DNA from 3 places in the Cohnella hashimotonis genome. Region 2 is predicted to be linked to each of the others. Evidence: riboswitches for the same ligand, from Rfam matches in the RefSeq annotation. Region 2 holds a riboswitch; each other region holds the start of a gene.
The links. A riboswitch is a leader RNA that binds a small molecule or an ion and turns the genes downstream of it on or off. The one in region 2 is predicted to bind cyclic di-AMP.

Region 1: it holds a riboswitch for cyclic di-AMP, as region 2 does, so the genes downstream of both, KB449_RS05185 (TrkH family potassium uptake protein) here and KB449_RS05925 (hypothetical protein) in region 2, are expected to answer to the same signal.
Region 3: it holds a riboswitch for cyclic di-AMP, as region 2 does, so the genes downstream of both, KB449_RS35260 (KamA family radical SAM protein) here and KB449_RS05925 (hypothetical protein) in region 2, are expected to answer to the same signal.

The regions. Positions count from the first base shown of each region.
Region 1 is NZ_JAGRPV010000001.1:1,324,870-1,331,108, forward strand. Features, by position in the region: gene KB449_RS05170 (hypothetical protein) at 125-553, opposite strand; gene KB449_RS05175 (hypothetical protein) at 762-1,064, shown strand; gene KB449_RS05180 (CPBP family intramembrane glutamic endopeptidase) at 1,061-2,737, opposite strand; cyclic di-AMP (ydaO/yuaA leader) riboswitch at 3,011-3,158, shown strand; gene KB449_RS05185 (TrkH family potassium uptake protein) at 3,239-4,582, shown strand; gene KB449_RS05190 (TrkH family potassium uptake protein) at 4,620-5,951, shown strand; gene KB449_RS05195 (potassium channel family protein) at 5,970-6,239, shown strand, end outside.
Region 2 is NZ_JAGRPV010000001.1:1,542,639-1,548,877, reverse strand. Features, by position in the region: gene kdpB (potassium-transporting ATPase subunit KdpB) at 24-2,060, opposite strand; gene kdpA (potassium-transporting ATPase subunit KdpA) at 2,080-3,762, opposite strand; gene kdpF (K(+)-transporting ATPase subunit F) at 3,806-3,883, opposite strand; gene KB449_RS05925 (hypothetical protein) at 4,013-4,420, opposite strand; cyclic di-AMP (ydaO/yuaA leader) riboswitch at 4,532-4,695, opposite strand; gene KB449_RS05920 (ATP-binding protein) at 5,043-6,239, shown strand, end outside.
Region 3 is NZ_JAGRPV010000002.1:159,989-166,227, forward strand. Features, by position in the region: gene rpiB (ribose 5-phosphate isomerase B) at 1-415, shown strand, start outside; gene KB449_RS35250 (TIGR01440 family protein) at 441-1,040, shown strand; gene KB449_RS35255 (serine hydroxymethyltransferase) at 1,192-2,442, shown strand; cyclic di-AMP (ydaO/yuaA leader) riboswitch at 2,550-2,695, shown strand; gene KB449_RS35260 (KamA family radical SAM protein) at 2,859-3,935, shown strand; gene KB449_RS35265 (PspA/IM30 family protein) at 4,110-4,778, shown strand; gene KB449_RS35270 (DUF350 domain-containing protein) at 4,948-5,352, shown strand; gene KB449_RS35275 (DUF4178 domain-containing protein) at 5,377-5,892, shown strand; gene KB449_RS35280 (DUF4247 domain-containing protein) at 5,889-6,239, shown strand, end outside.

The DNA of each region.
Region 1 (6,239 bases), 220 kb from region 2:
AAAGCTTCTCTCGACGCGGCTGCCTTTTTGCTTTTTAAAAAATAACTGCACGGTAATCGCCAACTAGGCTATACTACCAATAATATGCAATTTCAGTCCGTTATTCGATTCCAAGGGAGTACTGTCATGTCAGCCTTTCTCCGTCAGTTCCGCTATTGATCCTCGCCGGTTGTATTCTCCTCGCAGGATTCGTCGTTTGCATCGTTGCTTTGATATCAGAAATTAGAAACTGGGACTTTCGTTCGCGGCCGCCGCTCCGTTTCTGATCGCAGGATACGTCGTATACGCGCGGATCGAAACGCGGAAGCTTGCGGAGACCAAGCAAAGCATGCAGCGATGGCCGCCCGGAGCTTTGCGACAGCAGAAGTGGAAGCAGGACCAAGACCAAGAACATCGGATGATCATCGATCCGCCGCAATCCAATCAAAATCGTTAACCGAGGAGCGCTCACATGCTCGCTTTTTTGCGCCAATTCGGCCCCCTCGTTCTCGCCGGCTGCATCCTCATCGCCGGTCTTTTGACGAGCGCCATCGCCTTCTTCTCCGGGTTTCATAACCGCGAATACGTCGCTCTAAACGCTAAAACGGTCGTCCATTTAAAGCCGGGCGAATATGAGATTTTTTATGAATGGATCGGCGATATAAACGGAAGCAGCGCGTCCGCCCCCATGCCAAGCCATCCAAGCGGCCGGCTGTTCGATCAGGTAATCGCCATGGTAGACGATGGAAGGATATCCCTTGATTTGACGGAGGATACGTCGGATGCCCTATATCTTAAAACGTATGAAAGGCGATCCGATGTATCGCTTTGATGTCGGGCAAAAAGGGGCGTACGGCATCACATTAATCAGCAATACGCCGGGCCTGGAGGGGCAGGTCCGGTTTGCTGTGATGAGCGACGTGATCCATTTACTGCTGTTGGCGCTCCAAAAATGGGGGCTGTTTTTTGCGGCCGCCGCTCCATTCTTGCTCGCCGACTTTGTCATGCATATACGTCTGGAGCGGCGTAAGCTCGTCAAAACAAAACTGGGCGCGCATCCCGAGATTACGCCGCAAGTCCTCTAACGAGAGAAGCCTGCGGACGAAGCCGATCCGCCCTTTCTCCGTTGGTGAAGCCAGGCGATCCCCATTGCGACGGCAGCCGGCAGGAGAACGCTGACCAAGCCTGCGAGATTGTCGGACGACAGCCCGTCGGACAGCATCTGGACGGCCATCAGGGTAGAATCGAGAACGACGTGGGCGAATATAACGGTTAGCAGGCCGAATCGCAGCATAAACCAGGCGAACAGGGCGCCGATAATCATGAGCTCGATGAAGCGGGTCTGCCACGGAAAAACGGCATAGCCGACGTGGCCGAACGCCCATACGGCGGTCGCGGGCAGAACGGCGATTGCCGTCAGCGCTCTGGAAACCGCGATATGGGAGCCTGAAGCGTCGTGCGAGCCTGCCGGTTTGGATCTGATGAAAACGCCGAGCCATTTGCGTACAAGGCCGATGCCGAAAAAGCGAGTCTGGATCTCCTCCGAGATGCCGGCGCACCAAGCAAGCAAGGGAAGCAGCCAAGGATAATACATATTGTAGGCGGATTGGCTCGGATCGGAGCCGTAATAGGTGCCGAGCATCAAGCCAAGCGCCGTCAAAACGATCGCCTGGGCGGCAAGCAAGATGACGGCGAGCATATAGCCCTGCTTCATGGCGGTCATGATCTGGCTGCCGTAATCCGCGTCCTGCCAGCGCGGCCAGAGCGAGCGGCCCAGCGAGCGCCACAGGCCGTCGCCGCCGACGGCGGCGAAGTACGTGAGCAGCGCCTGAATAAACAGAATGACGACATTCGTAACGAGCAGCGCCGACACGTTGTTTTCCGAGGCGATCGCATTCATGTCAACGGATGATGCCCGCAGTCCCGGGCGCAGGTTGAACATAAAACCCGCATACATGACAAAGAAGGCTGCGGACAAGAACAGCCCGCGTTTGAACGACGTCCATCCCCTGCAGGCCGCGGCGTAAATAACGGCGAGCACGAACATGACGATCTGCGGCAGCAGGAAGCCGGTCATGGACAGCTTGTCGGCGATTTTGCGCTGCTTCGCAATTTCGTCCGCGAATGCCTGGGGCAGCGCGTACCGGTAAGTAAGCACCTTGTCGGGCTTTACGAGCAGCTGCACATGCGCATCCGACAAGCCGGTCTTGCGGCTCTGCAGAACGACCGACCCGCCCGGCGTCAGGCTGCCGGTGGGCTCCCAGGCCGAGGCGTCGTAGTCCGGCTGCGTCTTCAGCCACGCGATCGCTTCGGCTGTCCGCGCGTCAACGTCGCCTGTGGCCGCTTTGTCCACATCGGTCATGGCATCGCCGACGCGCGCCCAGCCGACGACCTTGCCCGTCTCCATGTGGATGGAAACGCGGTCAACGCTGCCGTCGGCCGCATGGATATCGACCGCGTATACGTCCGTCGGATAGCGCGCATCCCAGTCGCGGTCGTATTCGTCGGTCAGCTTGTGCTTGGTCATATAGGCCGCCATCCGGTCGTCGCCCACATGCGTAATCGTCGCGTCGGACCCTTCGCCGAGATCCATCCCCCAGTGCTCCGCGGCGTAAGCAAGGCCGATCCGCTTCGCCTCCCCGCGGCCGATCGCTTTGGATTCGCCTTTCATAGCCGGCGCGATTGCCGGCAATACTTGCATGAACAGGAAGATAAGAAGGCCGATTCCGGCGGCGACAGCCCATTTGGATGATCTCAAATTATCCACTCCGATTCCGAATTGATCTGAAAAAGCGTATACATCCTCTATTTATCGGCAATAGCTGGCCCTTCCGCTTATTATCGATAGGAATTGAAGCCAAAACAAGAGAAAGAGCTAGAATCCCCGTAAAAAAGCTGTTACACGGCCTAATAACGTCCGTATATCCTCATACAAGGCGATTTTTCGCATTTCTGCTGTTGTGCGTACCTATCGGACAGACTATAATGCGGTGTAATGTTTTTTATGGCATCCGAACCATCGTTTCTCCATCATACTACCCAGCCGAATTTCCGCAAAGAAAACGGGGGAACCACTTAAGCTTTTCCGGGGTGAATTCTGCGCGCGTCAAGCGCCGGATAGGGCAGCCTGATCTGGCCCGAACCCGTCAGCTAACCTCGTAGGCTGCCAGACAGGATCGCCGTGCGCCAAGGCACTGGAGCTCCAGTGTCTTTTTTTGCGCGCTTTTTCAACCGTTTGCCGACATGAGGTGAATCGTACTTGCTTAAGAAAATCATCGGCTGGCTATATGCTTCCCCGCCGCGCGTGCTGACGATCGGTTTCGCCTTTATTATCGCCGTCGGCGCGCTGCTGCTCAGACTTCCGATCTCCACAGTGTCCGGCGAGCCGACGCCTTGGCTAGAAGCTTTTTTCGTCTCCAGCTCGGCTACCTGCGTGACGGGTCTAATGCGGCTTGATACGATTGGATACTTCTCCGTATTCGGCCGCTGGGTCATCCTTGTGCTCGTGCAGCTCGGCGGACTCGGCTTCATGACGATGGGCACGCTGTTCGCTTTTTTCGCCGGACGCCGCCTCTCGCTCAAGGATCGTCTCGTGCTGCAGGAAGCGATGAACCAGGGCAGCCTCGAGGGCATCGTTCGTCTCGTGAAGCGCGTCCTCATTTATGCGCTCTGCATCGAGGCGGTCGGCGCTCTGCTGTTTACCTTCCGGTTCATGCACGAGATGCATTTCAGGCAGGCGCTTTATTATGGCGTGTTCCACAGCGTTTCCTTTTTCAACAACGGCGGCTTCGATCTGTTCGGCAATTTCCGCAGCATGGCCGGGTACGTCGGTGATCCTTATATGAACATCCTTGCGATCGCGCTCGTCGTGCTCGGGGGCGTAGGCTTCGTCGTTTTATCCGACCTGGTGGAGCTGAGGACGCGACGAAAGCTGTCTTACCATTCCAAAGTCGTGCTCTGGGTATCGGCGTTTCTCATCGTGCTCGGCACTGTCACCATCCTGATCTTCGAATACACGAACGAGCTCACGTTCGGCCCGCTGTCGTTCGGAGACAAGGTGCTTGCGGCAGCGCTGCAGTCCGTATCCACCCGCTCCGCCGGCGTCAGCACCGTCGATATCGGCTCCTTGCGGGACGCGACGCAGTTTGCGATGGTGCTGCTCATGTTCGTCGGCGCCTCGCCAGGCTCCACCGGCGGCGGCATCAAGACGACTGCGTTCGCGGTGCTTGCGGCGGCTGTCTGGGCGATGCTTCGCGGCCGCACTGACGTCGTGCTGCTCGGACTGCGCGTCGAGCGGGCCAAAGTCAACCGCGCGATTACGGTTACGATGCTGTCGCTGGCGATCGTCATCACGTCCGTCATGATCCTCTCGATTACCGAGGAGCAGGCGTTTCTGGTCATACTTTTCGAAGTCATGTCCGCCTATGCGACGGTCGGATTGTCCGCCGGGATAACCGGTGACTTGTCGGCATTCGGCCAGGTTCTCATCATCGTCCTCATGTTCATCGGGCGTCTCGGCCCGCTGACGATGACGTACGCGCTGGGCTCCAAGTCCGGGCGCACGCTGTATCGCGAGGCGGAAGGCCGCATCATTATCGGGTAAACCTAGCGTGAAGGAGGAGAACGGCTTGCACAAAAAAATGTTCACATGGCTGGTTGCCTCTCCTCCGCGGACGCTGGCGCTCGGCTTCGCCTTGATCATCGGCCTGGGCTCCTTCCTGCTGCAGCTGCCCGCCGCTTCGAGCGCCGGCGTGCAGACGCGATATATAGACGCGCTTTTCACGGCGACTTCCGCCACCTGCGTCACCGGCCTGGTCGTCGTCGACACCGGCGACCACTACTCCATGTTCGGTCAGATCGTCATCCTGGCGATGATCCAGATCGGAGGTCTCGGCTTCATGTCGATGGCGACGTTGTTCGCGATCTTCCTGAAGCGGCGCATCTCGCTCAAGGAACGGCTGATCCTCCAGGAGGCGCTCAATCAGAGCAGCATCGAAGGGATCGTACGGCTCGTCCGACGCGTCGTGCTGTATGCCCTGTCGATCGAAGCGGCAGGCGCTTTGCTGTTCACGGCTTGCTTCCTTAGAGATATGAGTCCGGGAAGAGCGATATACTACGGGATCTTTCATGCGGTCTCCTTTTTCAACAACGCGGGGTTCGATCTGATGGGAAGCTTCCGCAGCCTCACTGCCTATGCGGGCGATCCTTGGGTCAATCTGATCGCGATGGCGCTCATCGTGACGGGGGGCCTGGGCTTTGTGGTGCTCTCCGACTTGACGGACCTTCGAGGCGGCCGCAGGCTGTCCCTGCATTCCAAGGTCGTCCTGACCATGTCGGGATCGCTGATTCTGTTCGGCGCCATCGTTATTCTCGCATTCGAATACTCGAATCCCGCCACGATGGGACCGTTAAAAACGGGTACTAAGATTTTATCCGCATTTACGCAGTCGGTCAGTCCCCGCACCGCCGGGATCAATACGTTGAACCTTGCGGATTTGCGGCAGGCGACGCAGTTTTTCATCATCATCCTGATGTTCATCGGCGCGTCTCCGGGCTCGACGGGCGGCGGGATCAAGACGACGACGTTCGCGGCGCTGCTCGGCGCGGTATGGGCGATCATCCGCGGGCGCGAGGATGTCGTCATGTTCCGCTACCGTCTGGCGCAAGAGCGCGTATATAAAGCGTTGACGCTTACGCTTCTTGCCTTGGCGTTGGTGCTTGCGGCGACCATGATTCTGTCCACGACGGAAGACCATCACTTCCTCATGATCCTGTTCGAGGTCGTGTCCGCCTTCGGTACCGTCGGTTTGTCGCTGGGGCTCACGTCCGATCTGACCTTGTTCGGCAAGATCGTCATCATGCTTATGATGTTCGCGGGACGGCTCGGGCCTCTCACGCTCGGATATGCGCTCGTGCCGAAGAGGGACAAGGTGCTCTATAGGGAAGCGGAAGGCAAGATCATTATCGGATAACGAAAGAGACGTGCCACCATGAAAATGAACCAATTCGTAATTATCGGCCTCGGACGGTTCGGGGCCAGCATCGGCAAGGAATTGATCGAGCTGGGATACGAGGTGCTCGGCGTCGACCGGGACGAGGAGAAGGTGCAGGAGATGAGCGGCATCCTGACCCATGCGGTCATCGCGGACGCGACGGACGAGGATACGCTGCGCTCGATCGGCGCGCGCAACTTCGACTGCGGCGTCGTCGCGATCGGAGACGACGTGCAGGCGAGCATTCTGGCGGCCATCCTGCTCAAG
Region 2 (6,239 bases):
ATGGGTTACTCGCTGTCGCGCAATCAGATCCACACGTGAACGAGCATATCGATCAGCTTGATGCCGACGAAGGGCGCCACGATCCCGCCGAGGCCGTAGACGAGCAGATTGCGGCTGAGGAGGCGCGAAGCGCTCATCGGCCGGTAAGCGACGCCTTTCATCGCCAGCGGAATGAGCAGCGGAATGATGATGGCGTTGAACACCAAAGCCGATAAAATAGCCGACAGCGGCGAACCGAGCTGCATGACGTTCAAGGCGTCCATCTGCGGAATCGCCAGCATGAACATGGCCGGGATGATCGCAAAGTACTTGGCGATATCGTTGGCGATGCTGAACGTCGTCAAGGCGCCGCGGGTCATGAGCAGCTGCTTGCCGATCGCGACCACCTCGATGATCTTGGACGGGTCCGAGTCGAGGTCGACCATGTTGGCCGCTTCCTTGGCGGCCGTCGTGCCGCTGTTCATCGCAAGCCCCACGTCCGCTTGCGCGAGCGCCGGCGCGTCGTTCGTCCCGTCTCCGGTCATGGCGACCAGCTTGCCGTCGACCTGCTCGCGCCGGATCACCGCGATCTTGTCCTCCGGCTTGCTCTCCGCGATAAAGTCGTCCACGCCGGCTTCTCTCGCGATCGTCGCCGCAGTCAGCGGGTTGTCGCCCGTGCACATGATCGTCTTGATACCCATCGCGCGCAGCTGGTCGAACCGCTCCTTCATCCCGGGCTTCACCGTATCCTTGAGATAGATGACGCCGAATACCTGCTTGTCGACGGCTACGGCGAGCGGCGTGCCGCCCTCCGAGGCAATCCGGTCCGCTTGCTTGCTTAGATCCTCGGGTACGACGCCGCCCTGTGTCGCCACCCATTTGCGGATCGCGTCGACGGCGCCTTTGCGGACCTGGCGTCCGTCCGGCAGATCGATGCCGCTCATCCGCGTTTCCGCCTTGAATTCCACGAAGCTGCCGCCTTCGCCAATCGCAGCGTCGAACGTTTTTCCGTTTTTTTTCATCCATTCCAGCACGGAGCGGCCTTCCGGCGTCTCATCCCGGATCGAAGCGATCGCCGCCCAGGCGGCCGTCTCTTCGATGCGGGCATCGCCGACCGCTACGATGTCGCTCGCCATCCGGTTGCCGAAGGTGATCGTACCGGTCTTGTCGAGAATCATCGTGTTGATGTCGCCCGCGGCCTCGACCGCCTTGCCCGACATCGCGAGCACGTTGAACTGTGTCACCCGGTCCATGCCGGCGATGCCGATCGCGGACAGGAGCCCGCCGATCGTCGTCGGAATCAGACAGACCAGCAGCGCGATCAGCACCGGCACCTCCAGCTTGACGTCCACGTAGGACGCGATCGGTCCGAGCGTGACGACGACGATCAGGAAAATAATCGTGAGGCTGATCAGCAGCGTATTCAGCGCGATCTCGTTGGGGGTCTTCTGCCGCTTGGCGCCTTCGACGAGCGCGATCATCCGATCGATGAACGTCTCGCCGGGATCGCTCGTAATACGGATCTTGATCCGGTCGCTGACAACCCGCGTGCCGCCCGTTACCGAGTTGAAGTCCCCGCCCGCCTCCTTGATGACAGGCGCGGATTCGCCGGTGATCGCGGACTCGTCGACGGATGCCAGCCCCTCGATCACTTCGCCGTCCCCGGGAATCATCTCTCCCTGCGAGACGACGACGATATCTCCCTTGCGAAGCTCGGTCGAGGGCACCGTTTTTACGCCGCCGCCGTTAACGACCTTATTGGCGGTAATTTCTTTTTTCGTCCGCTTCAGCGTATCGGCCTGCGCCTTGCCTCTGCCCTCGGCCAGCGCTTCGGCGAAGTTGGCGAACAGCACCGTGAACAGCAGGATCAGAAATACCGTCAGATTGAAGCCGATGCGGTCCTTCGCATCGAAGTAACCGGGAAAGAGCGTCATGAGCAGCACGATGACCGTGCCGACCTCGACAACGAACATGACCGGATTTTTCATCATGACCGCCGGATTCAGCTTGATCGCGCTCGCCTTCAGGGCGTCTGCGACCAGCGGTCCGGAAAACATGCTTTTTTTGCGTTTATCGTTCACGGCTGCTTCACTCCATCTCTTATTGGCGAATCGTCAGATGCTCCGCGACGGGTCCGAGCACGATCGCAGGCAGGAAGGTCAGCGCGCCGATCAGAATGACCGTCCCGATCAGCAGGAAGGTGAACAGCGCGTTATCCGTGCGGAACGTGCCGATCGTCTCGGGCACCCATTGCTTGCGCGTCATCGAACCGGCGACGGCCAGCAGCGCGATCATCGAAACGTAGCGTCCGAAAAACATGACGAGGCCGGTCGTAACATTCCAGAACGGCGTATTGTCCGCCAAGCCTTCAAAGCCTGAGCCGTTGTTGGCGGCAGAAGACGTATATTCGTACAGCACCTGCGAGATGCCGTGAAAACCGGGATTCGATATCGATCCCTTGCCCAGATCGGTCAGGAAGGCGATCGCCGTCGGCGCCAAGATGATGAACGGATGGGCCAGTATCGCGACCGCGATCAGCTTCATCTCGCGCGGCTCGATCTTGCGTCCGAGGAACTCCGGCGTCCGGCCGACCATGAGGCCGCAGATGAACACGGCGAGCATCGCGTACATCAGCATGTTGACGAGGCCGACGCCTTTGCCGCCGAATACGACGTTCAGCATCATCTCGGCGAGCGGCACCAGACCGCCTAGCGGAGTCAGCGTATCGTGCATATTGTTGACCGTGCCCGTCGTCGCCGCCGTCGTCACCGTCGTGAACAGCGCGGACTGAGCGATGCCGAAGCGAACTTCCTTCCCTTCCATGCTGCCCTGCGAAGCGTCGATGCCGAGCGCTTCCAGCGCGGGATTGCCGCTCTTCTCCGCCGTGTAGGCGACCGTCAGAAACACGAGGAACAGCGCCATCATCGCCGAGAAAATAACCCAGCCGTGCTTGCGGCTCTTCGCAAATCGGCCATACGTGAAGGGCAGCGCCGCGGGCAATGCCCACATCGACAGAATCTCGATCACGTTGGTCAACGCGCTTGGATTCTCGAACGGATGCGCCGAGTTCGCGCCGAAAAAGCCGCCGCCGTTCGTGCCCAGATGCTTGATCGCTTCCAGCGAGGCGACCGGTCCGATAGCGATCTGCTGCGCGGCGCCCTGCAGCGTCGTCACCGACAGCGTCGGATCCAGCGTTTGCGGCACCTGCAGCGCCACCAATACGAGCGTTACGAGAATGGCAAGCGGGAAAAAAATCCGGGTGTGCGATTTGACGAAGTCCTCGAAGAAGTTGCCCAGCGTCCTTCCTTTGCTCGTAATGCCTCTGACAAAAGCCACCGCCACCGAGAACCCGGTCGCCGCGGACGTGAACATCATCATCATGATGACCGCCATCTGCGAAAAGTAGCTTAAGCCCGTCTCGCCGCTGTAATGCTGCAGGTTCGTATTCGTAATGAAGCTGATGACCGTATTGAGGACCAGCGTCGGCTCCATGTTGCCGATGCCGTTCGGATTGAAAGGCAGTCCGCTTTGTATCCGCAGCAGAATGTAGCTGACCGCCACGAGCACGAAGTTGGTCGCGACGAAGCTGAGCGCGTACCGCTTCCAGCTCATCCCCGGACGGACTTTAAGTCCGAGTATCGCGAAGATCGGCTTCTCGGCCCAGCCGAACAGTCCGTCGGTCCGATTGGGAGCGTTGGAGAAGACGTGGAAAACATAATTTCCGAGCGGCTTGGCGATCAGCACGAGAATGCCGATGACGATGACGATTTGCAAGAGATCCATGGCCTTTCCTCCTTGGGCTAAAGCGACTCAGATAAGCGTATCGTTAAAATTTCTCCGGGTGCAGCAAGGCGTACACCAGGTAGATCAGCAGCAGGCCGGTGAAAATCAGCACGATCGTCATGCGCGCTCGCCTCCCGCATCGTCGATCGATTTGTCGCACCAGATTACGAATCCGGCGACAAGCGCAAAGGCGGCGAGTAACGTCAACGTCATCCAAATATCGAGCAAGGTCATACACTCCTTTTTAAAATCAATCGAGCAGACGGCTGAGCAAAAATCCGACTTCCCCGGTTTGCGTACGCACCACGTATCTCGCGCCCAGCTTTTTGTAAATGACTTCCGGATGCCAGGCATGCGTAACGACAGTAATCGCAAGACACGAGCACCCGGTCGCCCATTGCAAATACCGGCAGGTCAGCGGCAGGCTGGATTCGAAAATGAACACCCGTCCGATCGGAAATGCGGGCGCGGCGGCGTTCTCGTTGATACAGGAAGTATTTACATGCACAACTTCGCTTACTCCGATCTTCCGCAGCGCCTTTTCTTCTCTGCCGTTGTTCGTAAGCGCGGCTACAGGCAGCTTTTTGTACAGCGCCTGGCGAATGAAGTCTCTCCCCGCCGCATCCGACGCAGCCACTAAAATACGACGTTGTTCCATAAGCTCCCCCTCCTAAGTAGGAAGAAGGCAACAAAAAAGAAGCCCGGCAAAGGAGGAACCTTTCCCGCGGCTTCTGATCAAGACCGTCGTCTTGGATCGCGCGCGACAAGTGTTGCCTCTCCGATACGCTTGCGAGGTTAGCTGTCGGATTCGGGCGCGAGAGCCGCCCTACGCCGGGCACTGTCATGTGCCTGGCGATTCACCCCGTGGAGCCGTATATGGCCCCGATTGGTTCCCCCGTTCCTGCTCGTTCCAGGATTCAGCGTCTAACGATTTTGTGAAAGCCATTTGTTAAAACAGTCTCGCAATCCCTTCCCTCATCAAACCGTCAATCCGCTGCCTCCGTGCTAGCCAGGCACCGTTCTGCACGTATCTTACGCCCGGCTGAACTTGCTGTAAAGGAACCCAAATCGGATTTAAATGGATATTCGATTAAAATCGATAGAAATGGAAATAAAAAAGGTACTGTTCTCCCGTTTTCTCTCGAATACTGAATATTATTAAGATTATGAGTGATTTTTATAGTATTTTTACACCTCTTTACGGTTTATTTTCTTCGCTGTTTACAGTAACCTTAAGGAAAACGAGTCCGGAAATTCGTGCGGGCGGGAAGTGTAAATTCGTGCGGAACCTGCAAGCTTTATGGGCGCGCTGGCGGCCTTATGCAAGCATCACCCTTCTGGTCGCGCTCATGACGGTCGTCATGCATGTGCTCGGCCTCGCGTTCGATCTGGTGAATATTGCGCTGATCTATTTATTTCCGATCCTCGTCAGCGCGGTCTGGTGGGGTCTTCGCCCTGCGATCTATGCGGCCGTACTCGCGATCGTCGCGCTGGATTTCTTTTTTGTCCCGCCGACGCTCAGCTTCTCGGTGGCGGACCTGCGTTATTTGGTATCGTTCGCCGTCTACGTGGCCGTCGCCGCGCTGACCGCCAGCCTGGCTTCAAGGCTCAAGCAGCAGTTGCTTTATGCCAAGCAGAGAGAAGCGCAGACGACGGCGCTATATACGCTGAGCAGGCAGATGAACGCGATCACCGACGTGAACGTGTTGCTCGATAACGTCTCCCGTCAAGCGGCGCAATCGATGGGCAGCGAGGTCGCCATTTATATGCCGGACGCAAAGGGCACTCTGGTGCTTAGCCACCGCTCCGCCGCGGATAGCGATTGGGGACGAGGCGAAGCGGAAAAAGCGACCGCCAAGCTGGCCTTCGATCACGGCGAAGCGATCGGCTATGGCTCGCATACGCTGCGCGACGCGCCCGGCTGCTATTTGCCGCTGCGAACCGAGGAGCGCGTATACGGCGTGCTCGCGCTTAATCTGAAGGAGCGGAAGAGCTTGTTTACTGCCGGACAGCGAGAAATGCTCGAGGCGCTTGGCGGACTGGCCGCTAGCGCCGTCGCCCGCGCGAAGCTGGCCGAGGAAGCCAAGATCGCGCATCTGACGGCCGAATCGGAACGTCTGCGCACGGCGATCCTGGATTCCGTTTCCCATGAGCTGCGGACGCCGCTTGCCGCGATCATCGGCTCCGCCACCGTGCTGGCGTCGGACGACGCGCCGTTCACCTCCGAGGACCGGAAGGAGTTGTCGATCAATATTCGCGACGGCGCGCTGCGGATGAACCGGCTGGTGAAAAATCTGCTCAGCATGGTGCAGCTCGAGAGCGGCATGCTGCGGCTGCGGAGAAACTGGTGCGACGTTGAGGATCTGGTCGGGGTAACGCTGGCCCAGGTTCAGGACTACAAGGAGCATCGCAAGTTTAGAGTGCGGCTGCCCGAACACGTCCCGTTGGTATCGGGCGACGAAGTGCTGCTGGAGCAA
Region 3 (6,239 bases), on a different contig from region 2:
GGACGTCATCGTCCCGTTTCTGGAAGCGCAGGGTCACCAGATTATCGATCTCGGATGCCATTGCGGGGATTCGGTGGATTATCCGGATTATGCCGTGCCCGTCTGCGGAAAGGTCGTCAGCGGGGAGGCGGACAGGGGCATCCTGATCTGCGGGACGGGGATCGGCATGTCGATCGCGGCGAACAAGACGCCGGGCATCCGCTGCGCGCTCGTGCACGATTTGTTCTCGGCCAAGGCCACGCGCGAGCACAACGATACCAACGTGCTGGCGATGGGCGAGCGCGTCGTCGGACCGGGCGTCGCCGAGGAGATCGTTCGCGTCTGGCTGGACACGCCTTTCTCCGAAGGACCTCGCCATGTCGGACGTCTGAACAAGGTCAAGGCGATCGAAGAGCAGCAGGCACTTCATCCTTGAACGGACCGGGAGGCGCGATGCGACGATGACTGACCAAGACCAAGCGTTGCCCGTCGCGGGCCAAGTCGAAAAAGCGCTGTCCGAGCTGGCCGAAGTCGCGGCCTTGGGTGCGGGACAGATCGTCGTGCTGGGCGTCAGCACGAGCGAAGTGCAAGGGCGCCGCATCGGCACGTCCGGAGCGCCTGCCGTCGCCCGCGAGATCTATGAAGGCGTGCGGCGCGTCCGCGAGCGACGGGGGTTCGAGACCGTATGGCAATGCTGCGAGCACCTGAACCGCGCGCTTGTGACCGAGCGGAGCTTAGCTGTCTCCCGCGGCTGGACGATCGTATCGGCCGTGCCCGTGCCCAAGGCAGGCGGCTCCATGGCTGCCTATGCATTCAGCCAGTTGACGGATCCCTGCCTCGTCGAGGCTGTGGCCGTCGATGCGGGACTGGATATCGGCGAAACGATGATCGGCATGCACTTGCGTCCGGTCGCCGTGCCGGTAAGGCCGTCGGGCCGCTGGATCGGCGAGGCGCGGGTGACGATGGCATACGCGCGCCCGAAGCTGATCGGCGGCGAACGCGCGGTCTACGCGCTGCCAAGCCGGGAGCGGGAGGCGCCGCCTTCCGGAACGTGCGACTGAGCCGCAGCTGTCCGGCTAACGGCGCGCCGAGCGGCCGAGTCCCGGCCGAGATAGCCGGAAAAACCGGCTAACGGCACTTCACGCGAATGCCTTTTCCGCTAACCATCCCTTACAATAAATCAACTTTCCATAACCCTAAGGAGGACCAACCATGACCGCCAATCTGCGCAAGCAAGACCCCGAGATCGTCAAAGCCCTTAACCTCGAGCTCGGCCGCCAACGCGACAACCTCGAGCTGATCGCGTCCGAGAACATTGTGAGCGAAGCCGTCCTCGAAGCGATGGGTACCGTGCTCACGAATAAATATGCGGAAGGCTACCCGGGCAAGCGGTTCTACGGCGGCTGCGAGTACGTCGACATTCCCGAAGAGATCGCCCGCAACCGCGCCAAGGAACTGTTCGGCGCCGACCATGCCAACGTGCAGCCGCACTCCGGCGCGCAGGCGAACCTCGCCGTCTACCTGGCGACGTTGCAACCGGGCGACACCGTGCTCGGCATGAACCTCGCGCACGGCGGCCACCTGACGCACGGTAGCCCGGTTAACGCTTCCGGCCTGCTGTATAACTTCGTCGCTTACGGCGTCGACGAGCAGACCTTCACGATCAACTACGACGAAGTCCGCAAAGCCGCGTTCAAGCACCGTCCGCGTATGATCGTCGCCGGCGCGAGCGCGTATCCGCGCATCATCGACTTTGAAGTGCTCGGCCAGATCGCTCGCGACGTGGGCGCGCTGTTCATGGTCGACATGGCGCATATCGCCGGCCTCGTGGCAGGCGGCCAGCACCCGAGCCCGGTGCCGCACGCGCACTTCGTCACGACGACGACGCACAAGACGCTGCGCGGCCCGCGCGGCGGCCTGATCCTGTGCACCAAGCCTTGGGCGGCGGCGATCGACAAGGCGGTATTCCCCGGCACGCAAGGCGGTCCGCTTATGCACACGATCGCGGCCAAAGCCGTTGCGCTCGGAGAAGCGCTGCAGCCGTCCTTCAAGGACTACGCGGCTAACGTCGTGACCAACGCCAAGGCGCTTGCGGAGTCGCTGACTGCAGAAGGCATCAACCTGGTCTCCGGCGGCACGGACAACCACCTGATGCTCGTGGACACCCGCAGCCTGAACATCACGGGCAAGGATGCCGAGCACTTGCTCGACTCCGTGGGCATCACCGTCAACAAGAACGCGATTCCGTTCGATCCGACGAGCCCGTTCATCACGAGCGGCATCCGCATCGGAACGCCGGCCGTAACTTCGCGCGGCATGGACGCCGCGGCGATGAAAAAGATCGGCCAGGCGATCGCGATCACGCTTAAGAACGCCAAGGACGAGACCAAGCTGGATGAGGCGCGCAAGCTGGTTCGCGAGCTCGCCTCGCAATATCCGCTGTATCAAGGTCTTGAATACTAAGACCAGTCTCGTCAGCGTATCCTAAAAACAGGTACAGGCGCCCATTTTTGACCTTTCGAGGCCGAAATGGGCGCCGTTTGTTTGACGATTCGGAGCATTCAGTATAAACTAAGTGTACGCTTAATTCCCGGTATCGGCCGGGAAACGGGGGAACCAAGTCTTTATGGGGCGAATTGAAGCCATTGCAGGCTTCATAGGGTACCATCTTATCCGAGTCCGTCAGCTAACCTCGTAGGCAGTGGATGGGTCACATCTAATTTATTGAAGCTTGAATGACCCTCGCCGGGTCTTTTGGCGTCTCTACAAGACCCCTCTGTCTGGCTAAGCGTATTGCGCGCGCCTGCTGCAGAAGGGTCTTTTCTGTCCTTCGAGGCGTGTCGACTTTAGACCGGGAGAAGGAGGAATTTACGTTGGCCATGCCTGAATTCGCTAGAAACATGGACCAAGACGCTGCCGCTCCTTTCTGCACGACCACGAATACGTCGTATTATCATAGCCTCATCGACTGGGGCGATGCCAACGATCCGCTTCGCAAGCTGCTGTCTCCGTCTCTGCCGGCGGCCGGCGGCAAAGGGATCTGGGGTGCCTCGGACGAAGAAGCCGAATATTTGGCTCAGGGTTACCGTCACAAGTTTCGGACGTCCGCGTTTCTGATGCTTCCCGAGACGGAGGCGGAGGAGGGCGTGTCGCCTGCGCTCGAATATGTAGCTGCCCATCCGGAGATCCGGCAGGTGATCCTGGCGGGCGGCGATTGCTTCAGTCTGCCCACGCCTAAGCTGCGCAAGCTCATCCAAAGCCTGCGGGCCATCCCGCATGTCGGAATTATCAGGCTCAGCACGCGTATGCCGGTCATGGAGCCGATGCGCATAACGGACGACTTAGGCTTGCTGCGCCTTATCCGCGAATTTTCAACGCCTTCCAAGCCGCTCTATTTGATGGCGCATATTCATCATCCGCGTGAGATGACGGAACAAGCGATCCGTGCGTTTCGCTCGCTCGGCGACGCCGGAGCCGTCATCGTAAACCGGACGCCGATCCTGGGCGGGATCAACGACGCGCCGGAGCTGCTGGGCGAGCTGCTGGAGCGCCTCGAGCTGGCCGGCGTGACCCCGTATTACTTTTTCGTCGACCGTCCGAGGGAGGAGAGCGGCGAGTTCGCCGTGTCGCTGTCCAGAGCCTACCGTCTCGTCGAGGAAGCCAAGCTGACGACTGCGGGACTCGGGCGGCGGGCGCGCCTTGCGGTCAACCACGATGCAGGCTTCATCGAAGTGCTGGCCGTCGAGGGCGGCAAGGCCTATCTCAAGTTCCACGCTTCTCCAGACGACGACGCGGGCAAGTTCATCACGGCGGACTGCCCTGACGACGCGCTGTGGCTAACCGATCTGCCGGGCAGCGAATCCAGGATCGGGTCGCTGACGATCGATTGGACGGACTCCGAGGATTACGGGCTCCGCACTTCTTATGTGAAGCGGCCTTATCAGATCGGAGATTGATCCTTCGCGCTTTTCGTGCCATACATCCGGCTTTGCCTTCCGAGGCGGACCGGATGTATATTTATTTTGGCGGATACTTGGGCGTCTTCGGGGAAATGTTGAAACGGTCGGCCTGTATCCCGCGTACTACAATACATAGCCGCGAACGAGCGGACAAGAGGAGGATTCGTGTAAATGTCTATTTTTAAACGATTGCGCGATCTCACGCTGTCTAACGTATATGCCCTGATCGAAAAGGCGGAAGACCCGGTCAAAATGACCGATCAATATTTGCGCGACATGGCGGAGGATCTCGAGGACGCGGAAAAGGCGGTCGCCGCCCAGATCGCGATCGAGAAACGATTCAAGCAGCTCTACGAGGAACAGGCTGCGCTCGTCGCCAAGCGCGAGGAGCAGGCGAACATCGCGGCGCAGGCGAAAAATATCGACCTCGCGCGCCGCGCGCTCGAGGAAAAGAAGGCTGCGGAGACCAAGGTTGCCGAGTACAAGGCGAGCTATGAGCAGAACAAGCAGGCGGCAGACAATCTGCGTCTGAAGCTCGACGAGATGCGCAAGCAGTTCACCGACCTCAAAAACCGGCGCGAGACGCTTGTCGCCCGTGCGAACGCAGCCAAGGCGCAAGCCGGCATCAACAAGGCGATGGCAGGCTTCGGGACCGACACGGCGATGTCCGGCCTCAGCCGGATGGAAGAGAAGGTCCGGCAGATGGAAGCGCACGCCGAGGCGACCGAGGAGCTCAGCCAGTCCAAGGGCAAGTCGCTGGACGACGAGTTCGCGGCGCTCGGCAAGGACAAAGCCGTCGAGGACGAACTGGCGGCCCTGATGAAAAAGTACGAGAGCTAAGGCGATCCAAGAGGACTCCCCCGCGGGGTCCTTTTTTCAAACGCCCATCTAAGCTAAAATAAGGAAAGTATGTTATGGCGCGTCCGAAACGGAGCGCTTCGGGCGGCTCGTTCCCGCAAGTCGATGCGGAACCGCCCGGTTTTTAACCGCGGGAGGAGAGGCGTTAACATTGACGATTGAAAACGTGGTCGGCACGCTGCTGTGGACGGCGGCGGGCGCGGTGCTCCTGTTCATTCTTATGGGCATCGACGCTTATTTTACCAAGTACAAGGATATGGCCGAGATGAAGCGGGGCAATACGGCAGTCACCGTTCGGTTTGTGTTGAAGCTCGTCGCACAGGGTTACATCCTGTCCCGCTCGATCGTGACGTCCGACGATTTGGGCGAAGCGCTGCTCGTCTCCTTCATATCGTTCGTCATCCTCTTCGTGCTGGAGTGGATCGTCGAATTCGCGTTCAGACGGATTGGCGATTTGCGCTTGGACGAGGGCGTGCGGGACGGCATCGTAGGGCATGGTCTGATCGCGGGCTCCCTGCATCTGGTCGGTGCGATGATCATCGGCTCGTGCCTGTAGGGCTGCGGGAGAGGAGGACAAGAGATGAGCTTGTTCAAGCGGGTTAAAAATATTTTAAAAAAAGCCGAGCCGCTACCTCAGGAGCGCAGCGTGCTGACGATGGGGCCCGGAGATGTATGCGAGGTGTCGCTGGTCACCTACCAGGTGACCGGGCGCATCAAGCCGACGGCTCGCAACGAGGTGTGGCTGACGCTTCGGGACGGCGCGGACGTTCGCTATTTGAACATCGAACAGCGGCTCGATACGGCGTATTCCTTGTTCAGCACGATTGACGGGCGTCTCGATTCGATGGACGAGGTCCCGGCGCATATCGAGCTGGACGGTGTCGATTATCATCTGGAAGATCAATATAGCACGCGGATCGTCGAGGCGGGCAGCACGCCTTTTACCTCGGCTGGAGGCGAGCTTTACGTATGGCGTTTTCAATCCGACGGGCGCAAGCTGCTGCGGATCGAATGGCAGGACGGGCGCTTCATGCTGTATGAAGGCGAGAGCGTGCTGCCGGGAGACGTGGAGTGGCTGAGAGGAAGCGGACGATGAGCCGGCCGGCGCGCCGGCGATCCGGTCGCGGATGGCTGCGTTCCTCCATTCACCTGACCGTCATGCTGGCTCTCGTCGTAACGCTGCTGTCCGCGTGCGGGTCGAGCCTTAACGTTAAGGAAACGTATCCGCTTGAATCGGTCAGCGGCAGCGGCAGCCAGACCTCGTATGTCTACAGGGCGGCGGGCGAGACGGTTCAGGAGGTCGCGACCGCGCTGGAGGCCAAGAAGAAGCCCGAGCAGGTGTCCAAGGACGATCCCGAGCATATGTTTCTCGTCTATTCGGATCAGATCATTCACGTGCAAAAAGATCCGAACAAGCCGGAGGACAGCCTCATCGAGGTCGAC